2 regions of the Thermaerobacter nagasakiensis genome follow, and region 2 is predicted to be linked to the other one. Evidence: predicted binding sites of a transcription regulator. Region 2 holds the regulator's gene; the other holds the start of a gene.
The links. Region 2 encodes LexA, which represses DNA repair genes until DNA is damaged. Its sites were predicted from a motif close to CNAACANNTGTTNG; they were not measured.
Positions count from the first base shown of each region.

Region 1: a site for LexA is predicted at 5,475-5,488, ahead of ACZ5T9_RS09920 (Y-family DNA polymerase). Genes of this name have one in related genera too.

Region 1 is NZ_AP043740.1:2,322,013-2,329,428, reverse strand. It holds gene ACZ5T9_RS09950 (NCS2 family permease) at 1-317, shown strand, start outside; gene ACZ5T9_RS09945 (gamma carbonic anhydrase family protein) at 635-1,195, opposite strand; gene ACZ5T9_RS09940 (GNAT family N-acetyltransferase) at 1,360-1,839, shown strand; gene selD (selenide, water dikinase SelD) at 1,944-2,993, shown strand; gene ACZ5T9_RS09930 (hypothetical protein) at 3,382-4,335, shown strand; gene ACZ5T9_RS09925 (response regulator transcription factor) at 4,601-5,269, shown strand; gene ACZ5T9_RS09920 (Y-family DNA polymerase) at 5,537-7,096, shown strand; gene ACZ5T9_RS09915 (DUF6504 family protein) at 7,196-7,416, shown strand, end outside.
Region 2 is NZ_AP043740.1:1,987,519-1,994,934, forward strand. It holds gene ACZ5T9_RS08475 (enoyl-CoA hydratase/isomerase family protein) at 1-83, shown strand, start outside; gene ACZ5T9_RS08480 (LysM peptidoglycan-binding domain-containing protein) at 964-1,146, opposite strand; gene lexA (transcriptional repressor LexA) at 1,806-2,411, shown strand; gene ACZ5T9_RS08490 (DUF456 domain-containing protein) at 2,483-3,004, opposite strand; gene hflX (GTPase HflX) at 3,077-4,660, opposite strand; gene ACZ5T9_RS08500 (AAA family ATPase) at 4,867-5,898, shown strand; gene ACZ5T9_RS08505 (GTPase domain-containing protein) at 5,895-6,500, shown strand; gene ACZ5T9_RS08510 (hypothetical protein) at 6,481-7,299, shown strand; gene ACZ5T9_RS08515 (hypothetical protein) at 7,296-7,416, shown strand, end outside.

The DNA of each region.
Region 1 (7,416 bases), 330 kb from region 2:
TGGCCGTGTTCTTCTGGCCGCTGGCGGGCGTGATCCCGGCCGCGGCCACGGCGCCGGCGCTGGTCATCGTGGGCCTGCTGATGATGGAGCCGATCCGCAAGCTCGACCTGGACGACATCACCGAGGCCCTGCCGGCCTTCCTCACCGTGCTCGGCATCCCGCTGACCTTCAGCATCGCCACGGGCATGGTGCTGGGGATCGTGTCCTATGTGGTGCTCAAGCTGGTGACGGGCCGCATCCGCGAGGTCTCGGTGACCATGTGGATCCTGGCGGCGATCTTCATCGCCCACTACGCCTTCATGGGCTCCGGGGCGTGAGGCCCGGTCCGGTGCGTGAGACCCGGTCGTGAGACCCGGTCCGGTACGCGAGACGGGGTCTGGTGCGTGACCCGGCAGGCCCCGGAAAGCCTGGTGTGGGTGGCGGATCAGGGACGGACGAAACCGGCGCAACGAGCCGGCGGGGCGGGCGTCAGGGCGCCTGCCCCGCGCTGTTTTGCGGGGCCCGCGGGCGCTGTCCGGGGCCCAGGCCGAGGCACGGCCGGTTCGCGGGCGGTCGCAGGCCGGACCGGCGGCCGGTCCACCACCCGGCGGCGGTGGGATGGCCGGCGCGGGTGAATGGCCGGCGAGCCGGCCGGTCAGGAGCCCGGCTGCCCTCCCGGCCCGGCGGGCGGGACCGGAAGGAGCTCGAGGCCGCGTGCGAAGCGCCGCGCGTTCTCCCGGTAACGGGCCGCCGCGGCGCGGATTTCGGCCTGTTCTTCCGGCGTCAGGGAGCGGACCACCCGGGCCGGCACGCCCAGCACCAGGCTCCCCGGCGGGACCACCTTGCCCTCGGGAACCAGGGCGCCTGCTCCCACCAGGCTTCCGCGGCCGATGCGGGCACGGCTCAGCACCACGGCCCCCATGCCGATGAGGCACTCGTCCTCCACGGTGCAGCCGTGGACGATGGCGCCGTGGCCGATGGTCACGTCCCGGCCGATGCGGCAGGGCTCCCCGGCGTTGACGTGGAGAACGGCGTTGTCCTGCACGTTGCTGCCCGCACCCACGTGGATGAGGTCGAGATCGGCGCGCAGGACGGCGCCGAACCAGACGCTGCTGTGCTCGTCCAGGACCACGCGGCCGATCACCCGGGCACCCGGCGCCACATAGGCGGTGGGGGCCACGTGCGGCACCTGGTCACCAAGCCGGTACAGGCTCATGGCGATCCCTCCCCGGTGCGGGCGGGCCCGTCCCTGGGCATCCTTGGATCCCGCCACGGCGTTTCGATACAATCGTAACGTGTCGTCGACAATGGTGGCGTGTCGCGGCACCGGGTGCAGCGCGGTGCCCGGCCAACCCGGAGGGGAAGGGGTGGGGTGGAGCCGTGTGGAGCGTTGAACCCGCCGCGCCGGCCGACGCCGTCCAGGTGCTGGAGGTCACCCGCAGGGCCTTCCGGCGGTACGAGGGCAAGTACCCGGTGGCCCCCGAGCCGCTGCAGGATGACCTGGCGCGGGTCCAGGACGACATCGGCCGGGGCCGGGTGTGGGTGGCGCGCAACGGCGGGCGGGTGATCGGGGTGGTGCGGGCCCGGCCCCTGGCGGGCCGGCAGGAGGCCTGGGAGATCTACGGGCTGGCGGTGGACCCCGAGTACTCCCATCTGGACGTCGGCACCTCCCTGGTCCGCGCGGTGGAAGACCGGCTCCGCCCGCAGGGGGTCCGGGCCCTGCACCTGCAGACGGGATTGCGCGACGCGCCGGCCATCGAGTTCTGGTACCAGGTCGGGTACCGCCCGTACCGGCTCGATGCCGATCCGGATCCCGCCGGCGGGTACGACCGGGTCTGGTTTGCCAAGGAATTCGCCTAGATGCCTGTGCTCGGGCCTCGCGGGCGCGGGGGTCCGGTGCGCTCGCCCGGACCGGCCTGCCCGCAGTGGGAGCGCGCCGGGCCTGGTGGGAGGGGGGAGATGCCGTGGAGGCGCTGCGGCTGACGCAGCTCACCGGCAAGGCCGGCTGAGGGTGCAAGCTCGGCCCGGCCGAGCTGGCGCAGGTCCTGCGCCACCTATCCCCCGAGCAGGTCGACGATCCCCACCTGCTGGTGGGGCTGGAGAGCGGCGACGACGCCGGGGTGTACCGGCTCTCCGACCGGATCGCCCTGGTCCAGACGGTGGACTTCTTCACGCCCATCGTCGATGATCCCGTGCTCTTCGGCGAGATCGCCGCCGCCAACGCCCTGAGCGACGTCTACGCCATGGGCGGCCGCCCGCTGACGGCCCTGAACCTGGTGGGCTTTTCCGTGAGCCGCTACGGGGCGGACACCCTGGCGGCCATCCTGAGGGGTGGCGCCGCCAAGGTGCGCGAGGCAGGGGCGGTGATCGTCGGCGGGCACACCATCGACGACGCGGAACCCAAGTACGGCCTGGCCGTCACCGGCGTGGTCGACCCGGACCAGGTGTGGACGAACAAGGGCGCCCGTCCCGGCGACGTGCTGATCCTGACCAAGCCCATCGGCACGGGCGTCTTGAGCACCGCCCTGAAGCGCGACCTGGCGCCCCCGGCGGCGGTGGAGGCCATGGTGGAGACGATGCGCACCCTGAACCGGGCCGCCGCCGAGGCCGGGCAGGCGGTGGGCGGCATCCATGCCGCCACCGACGTGACGGGCTTCGGGCTTTTGGGGCATGCCAGCCACATCGCCCGGGAAAGCGGCGTGGCGCTGGTCATCGAGGCCGAGGCGGTGCCGGTGCTGCCGGGCGCCCGCGAGCTGGCGGAGCGGGACGTCTTCCCCGGCGGCAGCCGGGCCAACCGCCAGCATTACGGCAGCGTGGTGGAGTTCCGGCGGGCCCTTCCCCAGTGGGAGCAGGGGCTGCTCTTCGACGCCGTCACCTCGGGCGGCCTCCTGCTGGTGGTCGAACCGGCCCGCGCCGGTGCCCTGCTGGAGGAACTCCACCGCCGGGGGGTCCGTGCGGCCCGGCGCATCGGCCGGGTGGAAGGGGAACCCGCCGGGCGGGTCGTGGTGGAGTAGCCGGCGCGGCACCGGCAGGGGCCCGGGCGGGAAGGCGCCGCGGTGGCGAAGGAGCAGAAGGTGCCTGAAGGCGCCGCGATGGCGGAGGAGCGGCGGGTGCCTGAGGGCGCCGCGACTTGCGAAGCAGAAGGCGCTTGAGGATGGCGGAGGAGCAGCCGGCGCTAGAGCCGCGGCGATGCCGCAGGAGCGGCAAGCGCTTGCTCCGAGGCGATTTTCGCTGGAGCGGCCGGCCCTTGCGCCGCGGCGGTGTTCGCAGGAGCAGCCGGGGTTTGCTCCGTGGTGATGTTCGCAGGACCAGCCGGCGCGGGTCACGGCAGGCGCCCGGGCGGGAAGGCAGGCGACGGGAATGGGCAAGACCGGAGGGCGCGCGGGGCACCGGCGGGGGCCGGTGCCCCGTGCGCTGGCCTGGGCCGTGCTGGCCGGGGGGCTGGCGCTGGCCTGGGTGGGCATGCAGCGGCAGGCACCCCCGGTGGCCGCCACGGCGGAGGCCGTGGCGGCCACCGGGGCGCTGCTGGAGGCCTGGCGGGCGGGCGAAGCCGCGGCCGCCGGGGCCTGGGTGGCCCCGGCGGCCGCGGGGCCGGGGGGTGCCTGGCTGGCCGGGCTCTCCGCAGGCCTGGAGGGCGGCGTACCGGCCCCGGCCGCGGAGCCGGAGGGCCTGCCGCCGGCGGGTTCCTCCGCCGGGGAAGGGACCGCCGGGTTTCTCCAGGTGCCGGTCACCCACTATACCCTGGGGGCGGCCCGTCCCGATGCCCTGGGCCGCGTCCACGTGGCGGCGGCGGTCGACGTGGCCGGCCCGGCGGACGGCGGCGCGGAAGGGTACGCGGCCCGCCTGGTGCAGGACTTCTTCTGGCGCCGGCTGCTGGAAGGACCGCGCCTGGTCGGGGCGCCGGCCCGGGTGGTGCTGGAGGTGGCGGTCGCGGGGGATCGCCTGGTCTGGCGCCGGGACGGCGGCGCCTGGCAGCCGGGGCTGGGCCTGGCCGACCTGCCCTCGCGGGCGGCTCCCCCGGGGGGCCCGCCGGGGGTGGAGGTCGAGGTCTCCCGCGAGGGCTTCGGCCCGCTGGCCCTGGCCGGGGAGCGGGGCGTCCTGCTGGTGACCCGGGGACCCCGTCCCCTGGTGGCCCTCTGGCGCTGGTCCCTGGACGACCCGGCCGAGGAGCCCGGCCGGGACGTGCTGGTGCTGGACGTGCTCTACCACGCCCGCGGCCTGGGGTGGCAGGCCGGCGCCGCCGGACGGCGGGCGACCCTGATGGTGGAGGCCGAAGACGGGTCCCGCCTTCCCGTGGTGTACGACCTGGAGGCCGGCCGGCCGGCGGATATCGCGTCCCCGGGCGGCGGCGAGTGACCGCTGCCCACCACCTGCCAGGGACTCGGGCCGCCCGGGCCTCCGGGGTGCTCACCACGGGCCTGGGGCCCCGGGCGTCCACCCGCATCCACCCTCTGCGGCCCGGCCGGTTCCGCCAGGCCGGGGATCCCGGCCGTTGCTCCCCGTGACGGGTTTCGCTACTTGGGCGCCTGCCGCCGGTCCCCCCTGCGGCCGACTTTCGTAGGATGGGATGACATCACCCGGGTGGCCTGCAACCTGCCCGGGCAATGCAGGGGAGAGGCCGATGTTGAAGATCCTCGTTGCAACGGGCCGGCCGCTGGTCCGGGAAGGCCTGCAGCGCATCCTGGAGGGCGCCCCCGGGCTGCAGGTGGTGGGGCACGCCGCCGGACCTGAGCCGCTGCTCGACCGGGTGCGCGAGCTGGTCCCCGATGTGGTGCTGCTGGATTTGAGCCTGGCCGCCGGCGACGCGCGGGAGCTGGTGGGGCGGATCGGGCGCATGCCCGGTTCGCCCGTGGTGGTGGGCATCACGGACCGGGCCGACCCCCACTCGCTGCTGGGGCTGGTGCAGGCCGGTCTGGGCGGCTACCTGCTGGCCAACCGGGAAGCGGCCGGCCTGCCCGAGGCCATTCGCGCCTGCACGGCCGGGATCTTCGTGATCGATGCCGAGATCATGTCCGAGCTGGCCAGCGACTCGCCCCTCTACCGTTATGTTCCCGCCCCCGAAGAAGTGGAGCGGGCGCGGCTTTTGAGCCAGCGGGAGCTGGAGGTGCTGAGCCGCATCGCCCGCGGCAAGACCACCACCCAGGTGGCTCGCGAGCTCTTCATCAGCCCCAAGACGGTGCGGAACCACCTGAGCCACATCATGCAGAAGCTGGGGGTGCGCGACCGGACCCAGGCGGTGCTGTTCGCCCTGCGGGTGGGACTGATCCGCCGCCACGACCTTCTGGGATAGTGCCGGACCGCGGTGGCGGGCGGTTCCGCCAGGCGAGGCGCGGAGGCCGGGATCTCCCGGCCTCCGCCTTTCTGGAGGCCGGCTTCCCCCGGGGGCGCTTGTCCCCGCTGCCGGTTGCCGGAGGATGCTCCAGAAATTTTCTCTTCAGGGCAGTCGTTCCTCTTGACGGCCGGTGTCGTCCCCTCCTACAATGGCCTCACCATGGGGAACACACGTTCGGTATCGATCCCGTGGATGGCTTATGCCCGCCTCGAGGGGGCGTGGGCGGTGGCGGCCGGCGTGCAGGACCGGCCGGCGGTGGTGGCCGACGGCCCGGTCGTGGCCGACGTGTCGCTGCCGGCCAGGGCGGCGGGCCTGCGCCCTGGCATCCGGGTCCAGAGCGCCCGGCGGCTCCTCGGCAGCCTGGAGGTGGTGCCGCGGGATGCCATCGACCCCATGGCGGCCCTGGAACCCTTCTATGAGGCGCTGCTGTCCCTCTCGCCCCGGGTGGAGCCGGTGGTTGACCAGCTGGCGGCCTTTTGCGAGCTGGATCCCCGGCAAACGGTGGACGGCGTGGTGGCCATCTTGCAGGCGGCAGGCCTGGGGCGCTACGGCCACCGCCTGGTGCTGGGCCTCGGCCACGGCCGGCTGGTGGCGCGGATGGCCGCCCGGGTGGCGGCGCGGTCCCCGACCGGCGGCGGCGCAGGGGCCACCGGCCGGCAAGCTTGCGGTTCCGGTCCCGCATCGTCCCGCACCGGCCCCTCACCGGTCACCCGGCCCCCGGCCGGCCCTGCAAAAGGGGCGGCCAGGGTTCCCCGGTTCCGGGATGGCAGCCGGCCGTGGCCCGGGAGAGGGGCGTGGCGGGATGCGGAGGCGATGGGCAGGGATGCAGCGGCGCAGCCGGGCCCGCAAGCCGGCTTCCCGGCGGGACGGGGCGGGGCGGCGGGCGGGCACCCGTCCCGTGCCCGGCCGCCCCGGGAAGCCTGTGGCGCAGCGGGGCTGGCGGTGGTCAGCTGCTGCGTTCCGCCCGGCCAGGAAGCGGGCTTTCTAGCCCCCCTGCCCGTGGCCGCCCTGCAGGAAGAGGTGCCGCCGGCGGCTCGCCGCCAGCTGCAGCGCCTGGGCCTGTACACCTTGGGGGATGTGGCCGCGGCGCCGCGGCAGGTGGTGGCCCGGGCGGTGGGCGACCAGGCTCCCCTCCTGCAGGCGTGGTGCCGGGGGGACGACCGCCGCCCTCTCAAGCCGGGCTACCCGCCGCCGGGGGTCACCGCCACCCTGACCGCGCCTCCCGAACTGGGGGAGGAGCTCCGCGCCGGCTGGTGGCCGGCCCAGCTGCCCCGCCTGGCCCGGGAGGTGGCCGCCCGGCTGGCCGCTGCCGGGCAGGCGGGCCGCCTGGTGATCCTGCAGGGGGAACGGTCCCGGGTGGGGCGCTACCTGCCCGTGGCCGCCGCCGGGCAGGACGTCCTGGCCCGCGCCGCCCTGGCCCTGTATCACCGCCTCGTACCGGCCGAACCGGCCCCGGCCCGGCTGGACCTGACGGTGACGGCCCTGGAGCCGGCGGCCCGGCAACTGGCCCTGCCGGCAGCCTTTGACCCCGGTGCCGGCCCCGGCGGCCGGCGAGCCGTCCCCGGTGGTGAACGGCCCGGCACCGGCCGCCAGCGGACGGGCCGTGCCCCGTTCCCGGCCGGGCAAGAGGTCGCCGGCCCGGAGCTGCCGGTTCTCCTGGATGAGCTGGCCCGCCGCTATCCGGGGCGGATCTTCTGGGGCCGGGAACGGCCCGCCACCCGGCGGGAACGCCAGCTGGCCTACTGGGATCCCTGGCGCGGGGCACCCGGCCAGCCGGGCAGGTGAAGCGGTCCGGACGTCCCGGCTGCCGCCCGGATCCGGCCCAGGAGCGGCTGGCCTTGAGGCAACGGTTACTTGAGGCAGCGGTCGCGGAGGCACGGGAGCATGGCCCTGATCGGCAAGCCGGTGCCGGTGGAGGTCGACGCCAGCGGGCGGCCCAGCCGGTTCTTCTGGCGCCGCTGGCACCGGGTGACCGGCATCCTCGACGAGTGGCGGGAAGCAGGGGCCTGGTGGGACGGGGAAGAGGAGCGGCGGGTGGTGCGGGTCCTGGTGGAAGGGGGCGGGGTCTTCGAGCTGGAGCGGGTGGCGGGAAGCTCCCGGTGGGT
Region 2 (7,416 bases):
TCACCTTGCCGGATGCCGCCGAGGGCCTGGCTTCGCTACGCAGCAAGCGGCCGCCCCAGTTCGAGCCCAGCTCGCCGCTTTGAGGCACGGGCGCACCTTCGGTAGGGATAGACCCCGCCTGCAGCCCCCACCTCCAACCCACGCCGGCGGAGGGGGACCCGCCCTGGAGCGGGGGCCGGGCTCGCCGCCACACGGGTGGGGCCGCTCGGTGCGTAGGTGCCCCTTCGCGGCGGGCCCCGATTCCGGGCAACATGCTTGGGGGAACGCGGCCGGGTCCGCGTCACCCGGCGACGCCCGCCGTCCCCCGGCACCCTTCGGCTGGGGCGAATCCCTGCAGGCGGGTCGGCGACTTCCGCCTGCAGGGAGCCTCCTCGTCGCTTGTACGGTCGAACCCGCCGCCGGGCTGGTCGTGTCGCGGGAGCGAGAGGGGCTGGGGGCCGTGGGGTGCCCCGTGCTTACTTAACTTACTTAACATAATGTTACTTATACGAAGTACAGGACGACGTCCTGAAGCCAGGTCCCGGGGTCTCACCAGAACCCCGGTGTCCCGCTGCCCGCCGGCCCTCCAGCCCTGGCGGTGGCCACGGAAGGTGGTCGCTCATGGCTTCTCCAGAGAAATCTGCGAATCTGGACGAAGCGACCCAGAGCGGCGGTAAGCCTGCCCATCGCATCCACCGGCTGCGCTGCAACCGGTACCGGTTCCTCCGCCCAGGTACGGCTCCGCCGCAATGTGGCTGCCCGCCACCCGCCCGAAAAATCCCGATCGGCGGACGGTTGCATGCTCACCCGGTGTACCGCTGCCGAGCAGCGGGCCCGCAGGATGCCTTCCGGCAAACACAAGGAATGAATCGCTCACAAGACATCCGTAAGAAAAGGCCGGGAGGATGGCCGTATACCATGGGCGGTGCGGCGGCCGGCAGCGGGCCGCCCTGCACCGGATGTCTGGGGTCCGCGGTGCTCCGCCTACCGGAGAACCTCGGGTGGCAGGACCAGGATCATACCGGGCCGTAGTGCCGGGGATGTCAGGCCGTTGGCCTCCATCACGGCCGCCACCAGATCCCGGGGATCCCGGTCGCTGCGCCCATACCGCTCCACAATGGCCCAGATGCGATCGCCCCGCCGGACGACCACCTGGTTCCCCTGCAATAAGGCAGCCTCCCCAGCGCCATCGCCATTTGCGGTCGACGCTTGCGGTGACCTCCCGGCCCGTGCCGCCGGATCCGCGCCCCCTGGATGACGGGCCACCTTTTGAACCGGCGGCTTGGCCGCACCCTCGTCCGAAGCCACCGCCCGTGCCGGCCAGAGCCCGCCGCCCCAGGCTACGCCCAGGATCACCCCTGTCACAAGAACCAGCGCGGCCACGGTCCGCCCAGGCCGGCCCCATCGGTACCGGCGGCGCCTGAAAGCGCCCGCCGCCGGCCGGCCGCTTCGGCCCCTACCGTCGCCAAAAGGTCTAGCACCCCGGCACTGAACCCGTACTGCCACGGTGATCCCCCCGGCACCGAAACATATGTTCGGGTCCCATCATACCATGGAACATCCGTTCGGTGTCAAGGGGCAAAAATCTGGCGACGGTGCGTCCCATCATGCAGGAATTCCCACGCGGGGTCCGAACAACTGTTTGTGGAACCTGCTTTCGATCCGTACAATGGGTGCAGGGCGGGTGCAGGGCGGTCCGCCGGCGCCCGAAGCCGGCAGCGCCGGCGTCACGGCGCCAAGGTGGTGGAAAAGGCCGATCCACCGGGTTAGGAACCGGGGCGGCCTAAGCAGCGGGAAAAGGGCCCGCGGCGGTGGGAGGTGCCGACTTGGAAGAGCTGACCCGCAGGCAGCGGCAGATTCTCGATTACATCAAGGCGTCGATCCGCGAGCGAGGCTATCCCCCTTCGGTACGGGAAATCGGGGAAGCGGTGGGCCTGAAGAGCACATCCACCGTCCACACATATCTGGCGAGGCTGGAGCGAAAGGGCTACATCCGCCGCGATCCCACCAAGCCGCGGGCCATCGAGGTCCTGGAGGAATCCGGCCTGCGGACGCGGACGGTGCCGGTCCCCCTGGTGGGGCAGGTGACCGCGGGCCAGCCGATCCTGGCGGTCGAGAACATCGAGGACGTCCTCCCCCTCCCGACGGAGCTGGTGCCCGAGGGGGAGGTGTTCGCCCTGCGCATCCGCGGCGACAGCATGATCGGGGCGGGCATCCTGGACGGTGACTACGTCATCGTCCGCCGGCAGGAAACGGCCGACAACGGGGACATCGTGGTCGCCCTGATCGACGATGAAGCGACGGTGAAGCGGTTCTACCGGGAGCGCGACGGCATCCGGTTGCAGCCGGAGAATCCGGCCATGGAACCCATCCGCGTGCGGACGGCCCGTATCCTCGGGAAGGTGGTGGCCCTTCTGCGCCGGATGATTTGAGACCGGGGTGATCAAGGCCGATTCAAGGCCAGGAATGCCCCGGACCGCGGCACCTGACCCGCGGCGCGGCCTCATGCGAGGACCCGTATCCAGAAGTAGACCGCCATGGCGAGGCCGATGAGCAGCTCAAGTGCCAGGCCGGCCACCAGTCCCACCGCTGTCGTCCAGCCGGTGGACAACGCCTGTTGCCATGTCCGGCCGCTGGCCAGTTCACCCACCACGGCCCCGGCCAGCGGCCCCAGCAAGATGCCCAGGGGGCCCAGGATGAAGGTGCCGGCCAGTCCACCTGCAATGGCACCCCAGAAGGCGGCCCGGCTGGCGCCGCGGCGCCGGGCCGCTGCCGGCCCCAGGCCGTATTCCAGGGCCATGCCGGTCACGGTGGCCGCCAACATGACCAGCAGGGCCGTGCCGGAGATTTCCCGAAAGCCCGTGGCGACCGCGTAACCGGCGATGGACAGGAAGACCAGCGGGATCCCCGGGAGAGCGGGGAGGACGGTTCCCACCAGGCCAGCGGCAATGCCGATGGACGCCAGCAGGGCGAGCCACCACGGGCCTCCTCCAGCCTCAGCCGCAATTCCCGGCAGGACCGGCATGATCCCTGATCCCTCCCGTCTGCGGCGCCGTTCCGCCCGTTGCAGCGGCCGGCCCGGCCCGCCACGCCCGGTTCAAGGCCGGCTCCCGTCCAGCCTCCTTGCACCATCTTCCGCGGCGTCCTCGATTGCCGCGTCCTCGATACGTGCCGCGTCCTCGATGCGGCACCCGGCCCGCCGGAGCCGCCCGATCTCGGCCTGCGGCAGGAGGGCCACCAGGCTCCAGCCCGCCGGGACCGGTTCTTCCGCCAGGACGGGGCCCCCGGCATGAATCCGGGACCGCAGGTCGCTCCGGTGGTAGGGCACCTCCACCCGCACCCGGAGGCGATCCCGACCCAGCAGTTCCGCCACCGCAACCGCCAGCCGGTCCAGTCCCTGGCCCGTCAGCGCGGAAACCCGCACGGCCCGGCCGCCAATACCAGCAGGGGCCGCATTTTCGCCGCTCAAGGGGGCCGCCGGCAGGGGATGCGCCGTCGGGATGGCCTCGGGCGGCCTGCCTTCTCCCCTGGGGTCCCTGCTCCCGTCTCCGGATTCCCTTCCCCAGGCCTCGCCGCCGCCGGCCTCCCCGCCCTTGCACTCCGCATCGTGTCCTCGGGTCTCCTCGCCGCCGGCCGCCTCTCCCCTCGCCCCCTCTCCCCCGGCCTCCCCCCGGTCGATCTTGTTCAGCACCAGCAGGCGGGGCTGGACGGCGCCCAGGTCATCGAGGATCTCCTCCACCGTGTCCACATCCACGGGCCACCGCGGCTGGGAAACGTCGACCACGTGGAGCAGCAGGTCCGCTTCCAGGACCTCTTCGAGGGTGGCGCGGAAGGCGGCGATCAGGTGGGGCGGCAGGTCGTGGATGAACCCCACGGTGTCGGCCACCAGAACGGGCCCCAGACCGGGCCACTCGACCCGCCGCACCGCGGGGTCCAGGGTGTCGAACAGCCGGTCGCGGCCCGCCACCACGGCACCGGCCGGGACGGCCCCGAACCGCCGGACCAGCGCGGCGTGCAGGGTGGTCTTGCCGGCGTTGGTGTAGCCCACCAGCGCCACCACGGGCAGCCCCGCCCGGCGCCGCCCCTTGCGCTGGGTCTGGCGCTGGCGGCGGACTTCGGCGAGCAGCCGGCGCAGGCCCGCGATCCGGAGGCGGATGCGGCGGCGGTCGACCTCCAGGCGGGTCTCGCCAGGGCCCCGGGTGCCGATCCCGCCGCCCAGGCGGGAGAGGGCTTCGCCCATGCCGGCCAGGCGGGGCAGCAGGTACTGCAGCTGGGCCAGTTCGACCTGCAGCTGGCCCTCCCTGGTCCGGGCCCGGGACGCGAAGATGTCGAGGATCAGCTGGGTGCGGTCGATCACCTTGCCGCCGATGGCCCGCTCCAGGTTCCGCTGCTGGGCCGGGGTCAGGTCCCGATCGAAGATCACCACGTCGGCTTCGAGCCGCCGGCGGGCCTCCGCCACCTCCTGGACCTTGCCCGGCCCGATCAGGGTGGCGGGCTCCGGCCGGTCCCGCCGCTGGCGGATCTCCCCCACCACCTCCGCCCCCGCGGAGCGGGCCAGTTCCCTCAGCTCGGCCAGCCGCTCCTCGGGCGAGAGGCGCCCGCCCCGCTCCCAGCTGACGCCCACCAGCAGCGCCCTTTCCGGCCGCCGGCGGGGACTTCCGCCGGCGCTGTCGCCCGTCAAGCCGGTTCCTCCTTCCTCCCGCCTGCCCCCCGGCCCTCCCCGCCGCATCTACCCGAATTCTATCAGACACCCCCGCGACGTCCGCGGCGTCACTGGGGGCGGAGGGACCTCGCCTGGACCCCCGCCTCCTATCCCCCGGCGCCGGACGAACACGGCGCCCCGGCGCCCCGAATACACTGGAACGATGCCGGGCCGGAGGTGGTTTCATGGAACGCGTCGTCGTCACCCGCCCGCCCGCGGGCGGCCGGGTGCCGTCCCCGCAACCGCCCCAGCCGTCCTCCCCCGACGAGGTGCTGCGCTGGATCGAGGACGGCCGCATCGCCCCGCCCCAGGCGGTGGTCTACCTGCACCGGCTGGAGCGGGAACCGGCACCGGACACCACGGAGGACCAGCGGCAGCGAGAGCGGGAAATCGAAGCGGCCCTGGCCGAGCTGGACGCGCTGATCGGCCTGCACCACGTCAAGCGGGTGGTCCGGGAGATCCGGGCCTACGTCACCGTGCGGGAGCGCCGGGCCCGGGCCGGCCTGATCAACGAGCCCCTGACCCTGCATATGGTCTTTACCGGCAACCCGGGCACCGGCAAGACCACCGTGGCCCGCATCCTGGCCCGGCTCTTCCGGGCCCTGGGCGTGCTGGAAAAGGGCCACCTGGTGGAGGTCGAGCGGGCCGACCTGGTGGGCGAGTACATCGGCCACACGGCCCAGAAAACGCGCCAGGTCATCCACCAGGCCCTGGGCGGGGTGCTGTTCATCGATGAGGCGTACTCCCTGGCTCGGGGCGGCGAGAAGGACTTCGGCAAGGAAGCCATCGACACCCTGGTCAAGCAGATGGAAGACCACCGGCAGCGGCTGGTGGTCATCCTGGCGGGGTACCGGCAGGAGATGGCCTGGTTCCTCCAGGTGAACCCGGGCCTGCGCTCCCGGTTCCCCATCCACCTGACCTTTCCCGACTATACCGTGGACGAACTGGTGGCCATCGCCCACCAGCTGGCCGGACAGCGGCAATACCGGCTGGATCCCGGCGCCGAGCAGAGGCTGCGGGAGATCCTCCTGTCCCTGCCTCCCGGCTATGGCGAGCGGTCCGGCAACGCCCGCACGGTCCGCAACCTGATCGAGCGGGCCATCCGCCGGCAGGCCGTCCGCTTGCTGGACCGGCCCGGGGCCGGCCGGGAGGAGCTCATGCGCCTCACCGCGGCCGATTTCGACCCGGCCCCCGGCCCCGGGGAGGGGTGGCCGTGAAGACGGCGCTGATCATTGGGCAGGCCAACGCGGGCAAGACCCTGTTCCTGCTCAACTTCGCGCGCTACCTGGGGATCGAACGGGCGGAGATGACCGTCCAGGCGGCCGAGGGCGGCACCTTCACCCGGCCCTGCCACCTGGAACGGGACCGCCCGCTGCTGGTGGGGGACGAGCCCCACACCACCCGCTGCCTGCAGTCGCTGACGGTGTCCGTGCCGGGCCGCAAGCGGGCCCGGGTGGTGGTGCTCACCGACTCCACCGGCCTTCTGGACGGCATCGACGAGGACCGCCAGGTCCGGCTGGCGGTGGCCCAGACCCTGCGGGCCCTCCGGCTGGCCGATGCCGTGCTGCACGTGATCGATGCCGACCGGGTGGGGCGGCAGGGCCGGAGCGCCATCGCCGAGGTCGAGGTCCAGATCGCCCGCTACCTGCCCCTGCGGGCACCCTACGCCGTCCTGGCCAACAAGATGGACCTGCCCGCCGCGCCCGGCGGGCTGGCCACCATCCGGCGGGTCTTCAGCGGCCGGCCGGTGCTGCCGGTCTCGGCCCTGCAGCGGACCGGTTTCCGGGAGGTGCGGCGCTTTGTGGCCCGCTACGTCTGATCTCCTTCCCCTGCTGGCCCGCTGGCGGGAGGGGCTGGCGGCCGGATGGCTGCCGCCCGCCGGTCCTGCCGAGGGGCTGCGGGTCCTGGCGGTGCTGCTGGTGGGCGTGGCGGTGAAGCTGATGGACGACGTCCTGGACCGGGAGGAGGATGCCTGGACGGGCCGGCCCAACGCCGCCGTCCGGCTGGGACCCGCCGCCACCGCCTATGCCCTGGCTGCCCTGGCTGCCGCTGCCGCCCTCTCCCTGCGGGACGCGCTGCTTCTCTTTTGGGCCAGCTACGCCTGGGGGATGGCCCACGGCAGCGGCACCCGGCTGCCCCTGGGGCTGCGCGCCTGGCAGGAGACGGCGCTCACGGTGGCCCTTTCGGTGGCCGCCGCGGGCCTGCCGGACACCCTGGCCGCCCTGGCCCTCGTGGGCTCGGTACAACTGGTGGACGACTGGATCGACCTGCGGCGGGAGCAAGCCCGGACCTCAGGGGACGACCCGCTTGGGCCGGTGCCCGGGGCCGGGCCCGCCCGCAACTGGGCGGCGCGGCTCGGCCCGCAAGAGGCGCTGCTGACCGGGCTCGGGCTGGCTCTGGCGGCCGCAGCCTGGGACCCCCTGCGGGCGGTGGCCGCCTGGGCCGCAGCCGCCGGGGCCGGGCTGGCCGGTCGCGGGCCGCTGGTCCCGGGGAGGCGGGGCCGGACGCACCCGGCGCGGGATCCCCAGGCCGGCAACGGCGCCGTGGCCTCCGGGGCACCCCCACAACGCGGTGGATCCCCGGCCGGCCCTCCGGCCGGCGGGGAGGGTGTGCCGTGAGCCCGGGGGCGTCCGTGCCGGCGCTGGCCGCAACGGGGGTGGCGGCGGTGCTGGCCGGGGCCGCCCTGCTCGTCCTGGCGCTGGCCGCCGGGTATGCCGCCGGCCGGCGGCGGGGCC